Regions from separate parts of the Enterobacter sp. Taxon_8 genome, predicted to be linked through region 3. Evidence: predicted binding sites of a transcription regulator. Region 3 holds the regulator's gene; each other region holds the start of a gene.
The links. The regulator Fur, encoded in region 3, represses iron uptake genes when iron is present. The targets are predictions, from matches to a motif close to ATAATAATGAGAACNACTATCAA.

Region 1: a site for Fur is predicted at 1,376-1,398, ahead of ftnA (non-heme ferritin). Genes of this name have one in related genera too.
Region 2: a site for Fur is predicted at 1,807-1,829, ahead of bfd (bacterioferritin-associated ferredoxin). Genes of this name have one in related genera too.

Annotation. Positions count from the first base shown of each region.
Region 1 covers NZ_CM177989.1:1,732,235-1,735,516, forward strand. Annotated here, with positions in the region: gene tyrP (tyrosine transporter TyrP) at 1-487, opposite strand, end outside; gene ftnA (non-heme ferritin) at 738-1,235, opposite strand; gene yecR (YecR family lipoprotein) at 1,440-1,778, opposite strand; gene azuC (stress response protein AzuC) at 2,013-2,096, shown strand; gene AC4IBF_RS08220 (DUF2766 family protein) at 2,204-2,455, shown strand; gene AC4IBF_RS08225 (anaerobic C4-dicarboxylate transporter) at 2,497-3,282, opposite strand, start outside.
Region 2 covers NZ_CM177989.1:410,578-413,859, reverse strand. Annotated here, with positions in the region: gene rpsJ (30S ribosomal protein S10) at 1-191, opposite strand, end outside; gene AC4IBF_RS01900 (prepilin peptidase) at 572-1,045, shown strand; gene bfr (bacterioferritin) at 1,029-1,505, opposite strand; gene bfd (bacterioferritin-associated ferredoxin) at 1,578-1,772, opposite strand; gene tuf (elongation factor Tu) at 1,952-3,136, opposite strand; gene fusA (elongation factor G) at 3,206-3,282, opposite strand, start outside.
Region 3 covers NZ_CM177989.1:3,257,493-3,260,774, reverse strand. Annotated here, with positions in the region: gene chiP (chitoporin ChiP) at 1-1,251, shown strand, start outside; gene chiQ (ChiQ/YbfN family lipoprotein) at 1,299-1,625, shown strand; gene fur (ferric iron uptake transcriptional regulator) at 1,718-2,164, opposite strand; gene fldA (flavodoxin FldA) at 2,456-2,986, opposite strand; gene ybfE (LexA regulated protein) at 3,142-3,282, opposite strand, start outside.

The sequences.
Region 1 (3,282 bases), 1.5 Mb from region 3:
GCACCAGCATGATAATCAGGAAGAGAATTTTGGCGCTGAACAGAAAGCGGTTAAACAGATCGACCAGCGATGTCCCCACGCAGACCACGCCGCCGCCGATGAGCGCAAAGAAGATAGCCCCCGTCGCAGGGGTAATGTCAGAGCCAAACCAGTCGTTGACGCTGGAGGCGATGAGTTCCCCGGCGCCGCTGATATAGGCGGCGGTCAGGGCGTACATCAGGAACATCATGCTAAAGCCGGTTATCCACTGGCCGTAGCGTCCCAGATAGCGCGCCGCAAGCGAACCCAGGCCGGTGTCGGCGGGCACGTGCTGGTAAACCTCAAGCAGCAGCAGGGCGGTGTAGCACATCAGCGCCCAAAGCGTGCCCAGCAGCAGCAGGGTCATGCCAAATCCCACGCCCGCGGCCGCCAGGGGCATGGCCAGCATTCCTGCGCCAATTGTCGTTCCGGCGACGATAAAAATACTTCCCAGGGTTCTGTTTTTCACGCTTTCCTCTACAACGCTTCTTAACCGCGACAAATCTGCGGCGCAGAGTAAGGGAAAAGCCGTAACTCGTCAAATCACCGTTACAAGTACTGTAATTAAAAGTTTACGAATTGCGCTGCCGGCAATTCTATGACGTGGGGCGACGCTCAGGCGTAACGTAAACAGGGCGTACAGGGAATAAAATGGGTATTTCGATGCGGGGGAGGGAAGGTAAATTAACGCGGTGCCGGAAACCGGCACCGCGCTGAAATTAATTCTGAGTATCGAGAGTGGAAAGTTCTTTATCAATAAAGTAAAGACCTTCACCGGATTTCCCCACCAGCGATAATTTATCCAGCACGGATTTAAACAGCTTCTCTTCTTCGTGTTGTTCAGCGACGTACCACTGCAGGAAATTAAAGGTTGGATAATCCTGGCTGGTCATCGCAGCATGAACCAATTCGTTAATTTTCTGGGTGATCAGCTGCTCGTGCTCGTAGGTGGCGCGGAACAGTTCATCGAGAGAATTATACTCAGCAAACGGTGAGGCCACGGTGTCAATGCGCGGCAGGCTGCCCGTATCTGTCAGATAATCAAACAGACGCTGCATGTGGGTCATCTCTTCCTGAGCGTGACGACGCAGAAACGCGGCCGCACCTTCGAAGCTGTGGTAGCTGCACCAGGCGCTCATCTGCTGGTAGAGCAGGGATGAAAAAAGCTCAAGATTCATTTGTGCGTTGAGCTTGTCGATCATTTCAGTTTTCAGCATGGTGACGCTCCGGATTATTATTTCTGGTCCACAATGAGCGACACTATAATTTGTTATTTAATTATTTGCAAAACGTAAAATTATTATTTTATTTATTCAAAATACGAATGGGAATAAAACGCATTGGCGATTTTTATAATGTATTAATGAGAATTATTTTTGTTCGTAATGAAATAAACTGCCAGCACACGCTGGCAGCTTCGATTAATACCACGGATTATTTGACTTAGGATTAACGGCGTAACCCATACATTTGTACTGGATAGTCACGCTCTCGTTCAGGCACAGAGAACCGCTTGTCAGGGTACAGGTTTTAATGGGCTGACCATAGGCTGAGGCGGTGGCATACCCCATGCTCTGACACGCTTTTGCCGCCGTGCCGTTATTCACATACTCATCGGAATATGCATTTTGCAGCGCTGCCTGGCCGTAGTCGAGGCGGACGATGCCGTTTGGGGCATCGAGACTACTGACTTCAGCCTGGCGGTTAATACTACACCCCGCGAGCAGCAGGATTGTGCCGGCTACAATGACTCTTTTCATGGTTCGCTCTGAGTGGATGGAAATACGTTATCGTACCCGCAGATGCCCGCTGCAATGCCTGGAATAGCCGGACAATCTGCCCTCACTCTTTGCAACGGGTCCGGGATTAACGCTGTCAGGCCACATGCGGATAAAATTGTGATGCATGTCACAAAAATATTGATTTTTGTGACAGTGGTCATATTATAGGTACATTGACAATAAAGTTGTATAACAAGTTAATGGAGCCTCATCGTGAAACTGCGCAAAATCCTGAAAAGCATGTGGGCCAATTACTGCCGCACGTTCAAAGACGTGCCGCCGGGCGCCATGTTCTGATAAAAAACCTGCTTCGGCAGGTTTTTTTATACCTGCAGGCGTTGAAGGGGAGATGTCAGGGGGCGTGTTTTGCTAATATGGCGGCCTTTAAATAAGGAGAAAGCCCCATGTCACAAAACCTGAGCGCCGATCAGGAACTGGTCTCTGACGTTGTCGCCTGTCAGCTGGTTATCAAACAAATCCTTGATGTTCTGGACGTGATTGCGCCGGTTGAAGTGCGCGAGAAGATGTCTACCCAGCTCAAAAACATCGATTTCGCCAGCCATCCTGCTGCCGCTGATCCGGTAACGCTTCGTGCGATCCAGAAAGCCATCGCGCTGATCGAGCTGCGATTCACGCCGCAGGGTGAATCCCACTAAGCAGGGAAATGGGCGACGGTACGTGTCGCCCTTTGATGCTGTCAGAAGAACGTCTGGACCAGCAGGTAGCTCGCCGCGCACGCGCAGCTCACCCCAATCAGCCCTGGCAAAATGAAGCTGTGGTTGATTATGAATTTCCCGATGCGGGTCGTGCCTGACCGGTCAAAGCCGATGCAGGCCAAATCACTTGGATAGGTTGGCAGCACAAAATAGCCGTATGATGCCGGGAAAAAGGCGATCAGCATTTTCGGGTCGATGCCCAGCATGAGGCCCATAGGCGCAACGGCCGTCAGCGCCGCCGCCTGGCTGTTCACCAGTTTTGACACCAGAAACAGTACAATGGCATACGTCCACGGGTGGCTTTTCACCACGCCTTCCAGCGCCAGCTTTAACTCCTCGAGATGTGCCTGAAAAAAGGTATCGCTCATCCACGCCACGCCGAACACCGAGAAGATCGCGACCATACCGGCTTTGAACACCGCGCCGTTGGAAATGGCCGACGCATTGACCTTGCAGGCCATCAGCATCACCGCGCCCGCAATTAACATCATCATCTGAATGACAAGGTTCATCGACAGCGCCGTCATTTTACCTTTCACTTCAAAGGCAGGGCGCAGTTCAGGGAATGCCCCCAGCAAAACGACCACGGCAATACCGGCAAAGAAAATCCACGTGGACCAGTAGGCCTGTTTAGGAAAACGTTGATTCATTAACGTCTCCGTTCCGCCGTAGATAAATTCTCGCTGCTTAGGATCTTTCAGCTTTTCCTGAAACTCCATGTCGTCTGCCAAATCTTTCCCGCGGCGTAAGCTCCACAGGGCCGCTAT
Region 2 (3,282 bases), 1.7 Mb from region 3:
TGATCGCGCGCGTCTTTGTTAACGTGCGGAGAGATCAGAACGGTGAAGCGCTCTTTGCGGGTCGGCAGCGGGATCGGACCACGGACTTGCGCACCAGTGCGCTTAGCAGTCTCGACGATTTCCGCGGTTGATTGATCGATCAGACGATGATCAAACGCTTTAAGGCGGATACGGATTCTTTGGTTCTGCATGAGACCAGAGCTCCAATTATTTTATAAACGAAAATGATTACTCCTCAAACCCATTACGATTGATGGGAGAGTGTAACCGTTCTTACGTAGCTCCCCAATTGGGAGCATTGTTGAGTAACAAAATGAGCTACTCTGGTTCTGATTGAACCCGCCGTCAATTACGACAAGCCCGCGCATTATACGTAAATCTGGGCAAGACGCAAGTGCCGTTTAGAAATTAAGCGCCAGAGGCGCAGTATTCATAAGAGCGCGCAACATTTTATGCAATGTAATCTGCGTCGATGCTTTGTTTCGAGCCGCTACGCATCTCCGTTTTTTATGCGTTGCCGGCAAGGCCGATTATAACGAGTATGCGCGCAAACCCGCTTGAGGCCTTTTTCATGCTAACCACCCTCCCCTTTCTGCTGATCTATCTTTCGCTGACTGCCTTACTTGTACATGCCGATATTCGCTACGGTCTGCTTCCCGATAAATTTCTCTGCCCGCTGCTATGGGCGGGCCTGCTCTTTCAGCTCTGTATCCATCCGGATTTTCTGCCACGTGCGGTGGTGGGTGCGATGGCCGGATATATTGCCTTTGCCATTATTTACTGGGGCTACTGGTTTATCTGCCGGCGTGAAGGTATGGGATATGGCGATGTAAAATACCTGGCTGCGCTTGGCGCATGGCATGGCTGGTGCGTACTGCCTACGCTGGCGTTGCTTGCAGCACTGATGGCGCTTCTCTGCATTCTTGTTTTTTCGTTAATCCGCCCTGATAAGAAGGCAATAAAAAACCCGCTGCCTTTTGGGCCATTTCTGGCAGCAGCGGGTTTATGCGTTGGCTGGAAGACGTTGCTTATTCTTCCACTTTAATCTGTGACTGAAGATAGTTTTGCAGGCCAATTTTAGCAATGAGATCCAGCTCCGTTTCCAGCCAGTCAATATGGCCTTCTTCATCGGCCAGGATCTGGATCATCATATCGCGACTGACGTAGTCATGTACGCTGTCAGCATATGCAATGGCTTCACGGAGATCTTTGGCACCTTCAAGCTCCAGCCTGAGGTCGGAACGCAGCATCTCTTCGACATCTTCTCCGATGCCCAGCTTGCCGAGATCCTGCAGGTTTGGAATGCCTTCAAGGAATAAAATACGCTCGATATATTTATCAGCGTGTTTCATCTCATCTATAGATTCATGGTACTCAACGTCGTTTAAACGTTTGAGTCCCCAGTTTTTGAGCATTCTCGCGTGAAGAAAGTACTGGTTGATTGCGACAAGCTCATTTCCCAATAATTTATTGAGATAACTTATGATTTTAACATCACCTTTCATTATATAGTCCCTCCGCTTCCACTCATTGAAGCGTAGATCGGGCTACAGGGATGTCAAAAAAAAGATGGGCGCTTACGCGATCTCTTTGTATTCCGGGATCTGCATCAGTTCGTCCTGCATGATCTCTCGCGCAGCACGTACACATTTACCGCATTGATTTCCCACCGGAACAAATTTGCGAAGCTGCTGGAATGACTGGGGCTGGAACTGGCGAACGGCCTGACGTATTTTTTTGTCGCTTACACCATTACATAAACAAACGTACATATAAACTCCCGTTCAAATTATGCGCAAAGTGTAAGTGAGAATGGTTATGATTACAATAGCACAAACGCCAGAATGCGGGGCGGGAGCAGGCAAAAAATGCGAAATTTTGTGACAAATACCTGAGCGGCAGAAAACAAAAAAGGACGCCGAAGCGTCCTTTTTTATTCGGGGATAATTAATTAGCCCAGAACTTTAGCAACAACGCCCGCGCCAACGGTACGGCCGCCTTCACGGATTGCGAAACGCAGACCGTCGTCCATCGCGATTGGGTGGATCAGAGTCACAACCATCTTGATGTTGTCGCCTGGCATTACCATCTCAACGCCTTCTGGCAGTTCGATGGTACCGGTCACGTCAGTTGTACGGAAGTAGAACTGTGGACGGTAGCCTTTGAAGAACGGAGTATGACGGCCGCCTTCGTCTTTGGACAGAATGTACACTTCAGATTCGAACTTGGTGTGTGGCTTGATTGAGCCTGGCTTCGCCAGAACCTGACCACGTTCGATTTCTTCACGTTTGATACCACGCAGCAGAACACCAACGTTCTCACCAGCACGGCCTTCGTCCAGCAGTTTGCGGAACATTTCAACGCCAGTACAGGTAGACTTCGCAGTCTCTTTGATACCAACGATTTCAACTTCTTCACCAACTTTGATGATACCGCGCTCTACACGACCGGTAACAACGGTACCACGACCGGAGATGGAGAATACGTCTTCGATTGGCAGCAGGAATGGCTTGTCAATCGCACGCTCTGGTTCTGGGATGTAAGAATCCAGGAAGCCAGCCAGTTCGATGATTTTCGCTTCCCACTCAGCTTCGCCTTCCAGCGCTTTCAGAGCAGAACCACGAACGATTGGAGTATCGTCGCCTGGGAAATCGTACTGAGACAGCAGTTCACGAACTTCCATCTCTACCAGTTCCAGCAGCTCTTCGTCATCAACCATGTCGCACTTGTTCAGGAACACGATGATGAAAGGAACGCCTACCTGACGACCCAGCAGGATGTGCTCACGAGTCTGAGGCATTGGGCCGTCAGTCGCAGCAACAACCAGGATCGCGCCGTCCATCTGCGCAGCACCGGTGATCATGTTTTTAACATAGTCGGCGTGGCCTGGGCAGTCTACGTGTGCGTAGTGGCGAGTCGGGGTGTCGTACTCAACGTGAGAGGTGTTGATGGTGATACCACGAGCTTTTTCTTCTGGTGCGTTATCGATCTGGTCGAATGCACGAGCAGAACCACCGTAGGTTTTAGCCAGAACGGTAGTGATTGCAGCAGTCAGGGTAGTTTTACCATGGTCAACGTGGCCGATAGTACCAACGTTGACGTGGGGTTTTGTACGTTCAAATTTTTCTTTAGACACGGCTATATTCCTTACTATAGTGCTCTCCCCTCTGGAGAGAGCACGGGACTTAGGTTTTAATCCTGTGGATTACTTACCACGGGCTTCAATAACGGCCTGAGCAACGTTGTTAGGCGCATCATCATACTTCAGGAATTCCATGGTGT
Region 3 (3,282 bases):
CGTGAACGTGACCGTAAAGACGTCACCGAAGACAAATACAAAACCAACCTTTCTCATTCCACCTGGAACGCCAACCTGGACTTCCAGTCAGGCTATGCCGCGGATATGTTCGGTCTGGATATTGCTGCGTTTACCGCGATTGAAATGGCGGAAAACGGCGACAGCGCCCACCCGAACGAAATTGCCTTCTCCTCCAGCAATAAAGCGTATAAAGAAGACTGGTCCGGGGATAAGAGCGGCATCAGCCTGTACAAAGCCGCTGCAAAATTTAAATACGGTCCGGTATGGGCGCGCGGTGGTTATATTCAGCCAACTGGCCAGACCCTGTTAGCACCGCACTGGAGTTTTATGCCGGGTACCTATCAGGGTGCGGAAGCCGGGGCGAACTTTGACTACGGTGATGCGGGTGCGTTGAGCTTCTCCTATATGTGGACCAACGAGTACAAAGCACCCTGGCACATCGAGATGGACAAGTTCTACCAGAACGATAAGAAAACCAAAGTCGATTATCTCCACTCGCTGGGGGCGAAATACGACTTCAAAAACGATCTGGTTCTCGAAGCAGCATTTGGCCAGGCGCAAGGGTATATCGATCAGTACTTTGCCAAGGCCAGCTATAAGTTTGATGTCGCGGGTAGCCCGCTGAGTACCAGCTATCAGTTCTACGGTACGCGCGACAAAGTCAGCAACGGTGGCGTCAATGACATTTATGATGGCACCGCGTGGCTGCAGGCACTAACCTTCGGCTATAAGGTCGGTCAGGTTGATTTACGTCTGGAAGGAACATGGGTGAAGGCGGAAGGGCAGCAGGGCTACTTCCTGCAGCGTATGACCCCGACCTATGCCTCATCCAACGGTCGTCTTGATATCTGGTGGGATAACCGCTCAGACTTCAACGCCGACGGCGAGAAAGCGGTCTTCTTCGGCGCAATGTACGACCTGAAAAACTGGAACCTGCCTGGCTGGGCGGTGGGCGCTTCTTACGCTTACGCCTGGGATGCAAAACCTGCCGATATGGCAACTCCGGACGCATACTACGATCCCAACTATCGCCTGAAAGAGTCTTCTTACAGCCTCGATGCTATCTATACCCTGCAGGATGGCCGCGCGAAAGGTACAATGTTCAAACTGCACTTCACTCAATATGACAACCACTCCGATATCCCGAGCTACGCGGGCGGTTACGGCAACATCTTCCAGGATGAACGTGACGTGAAATTCATGGTTATCGCACCGTTCACTATCTTCTGATGAATCTTCCGGCGGGTTAGATCCCGCCGGACCGGAGACTGCATATGATGAAAAAAATCGTAATCGTCGCGTTGCTGGCATCAGGGCTGGTGGCGTGTGCTCAGAGTGAGGCACCGAAAGAAGATTCCCGGCTGAAGGAGGCCTATAGCGCCTGTATTAATACAGCAGAAGGATCGCCGGAGAAAATTGAAGCCTGTCAGAGCGTGCTGAACGTGCTGAAGAAAGAGAAAGCGCATGAGCAGTTTGCGACGCGGGAGAATGTCCGCGTGATGGATTACCAGGCCTGTATCCAGGCGCGTAAAACCGGTAACGATCAGGAAGTGGCCAAGCGTTGCGATAAGATCTGGAACGAGATACGCAACAATAATAAATAAGTTGCTTTACGCCCGGTGGCGCGGTGCTTACCGGGCTTTTTTCTGGCAAAAAAAAGCCAACCTTTCGGCTGGCTCAGAGTATGAACACTTGATTATTTTGCGTCGTGCGCGTGGTCATCTTCGCGGCAGTCGCCTTCAGCGCAGTGACCGTAAAGATACAGGCTGTGGTTGGTCAGGCGGATACCGTGACGCGCGGCGATTTCACGCTGGCGCGCTTCGATGGAATCATCGCTGAATTCAATGACCTTGCCGCAGTCGAGGCAGATCAAATGATCGTGGTGCTGCTGCTGGGTCAGTTCGAAAACAGATTTACCGCCTTCGAAATTATGACGGGTGACAATGCCCGCGTCATCAAACTGGTTCAGCACGCGATAGACGGTAGCCAGCCCAATCTCTTCACCCATGTCGATAAGACGTTTATAAAGGTCTTCCGCACTGACATGGTGATTGTCTGGACCCTGAAGCACTTCGAGGATTTTTAACCGAGGAAGCGTAACTTTCAGGCCAGCCTTCTTTAATGCGGTATTGTTGTCAGTCATGCGGAATCTGTCCTGTTGCTAAACGATTCACTTCTGTAGGAAGTGACAGAAAATGCACCTGGGATAATGCGTCTCATTATAGAACTGCCATGGCTAAATGAAAACTGCAAGTCTCAGGCAAAATATGCTTATAAAAATGGGGTATCACCAACAAACTTGCTCGATGGAAAACCACATTTTATCAGGGAGACATTGTACAGGTCTGGGCGAAAAAGTTAAAAGATTGTAGCAATTAATTTAATCGGTTTGACCTGGTGCGCGGGCGCAACCGCCGTTGCGCCGCGAGAAAAATCAGGCGTTAAGAATATCGTCCAGGTGCAGTTCTTCACGGATCTGCTTAACCCATTTCTCAACGCGCTCTGCGGTCAGTTCTGGCTGACGGTCTTCGTCGATGGCCAGACCCACGAAATGATCGTCATCGGCCAGGCCTTTAGACGCTTCGAAGTGGTAACCAGCGGTCGGCCAGTGGCCTACGATAACCGCGCCATTCGGCTCAATGATGTCGCGGATGGTACCCAGCGCGTCACAGAAATACTCAGCGTAGTCTTCCTGGTCACCGCAGCCAAACAGGGCAACTAGCTTACCGTTGAAGTCCACTTCTTCCAGCGTCGGGAAGAAATCATCCCAGTCGCACTGGGCTTCACCGTAGTACCAGGTTGGGATACCCAGCAGCAGAATATCATAGCCTTCCAGATCTTCTTTGCTGCTCTTGGCAATGTCATGCACATCAGCAACGTCTTTACCGAGCTGTTTTTGAATGTTTTTTGCGATATTTTCGGTATTGCCGGTATCACTGCCAAAGAAAATGCCGATGATTGCCATGAGTAAAATAACCTCTTGAAACTTAATAGTATGGTGGCGCAATTCGGCCACGGATAAGGGCAATAATAGCAGAACTGGCAACCCTGCGGAAACAGCTATCGCGCAGGACTGCACTCTGTGCTACATGAAAAGGGTAATAAAGGGGATTTTCAGACTTATGCCTGGCTGCGCAACGTCTCAAGCTGGGCGATTAACATCTCTTCAATGAGCTCGCTGCGGCTGATATTTCGCGCGTCAGCCAGCTCGTTCAGCGCATCGACGGCGTCGGCGTTAAGCTTCAGTTCGACACGCTTAAG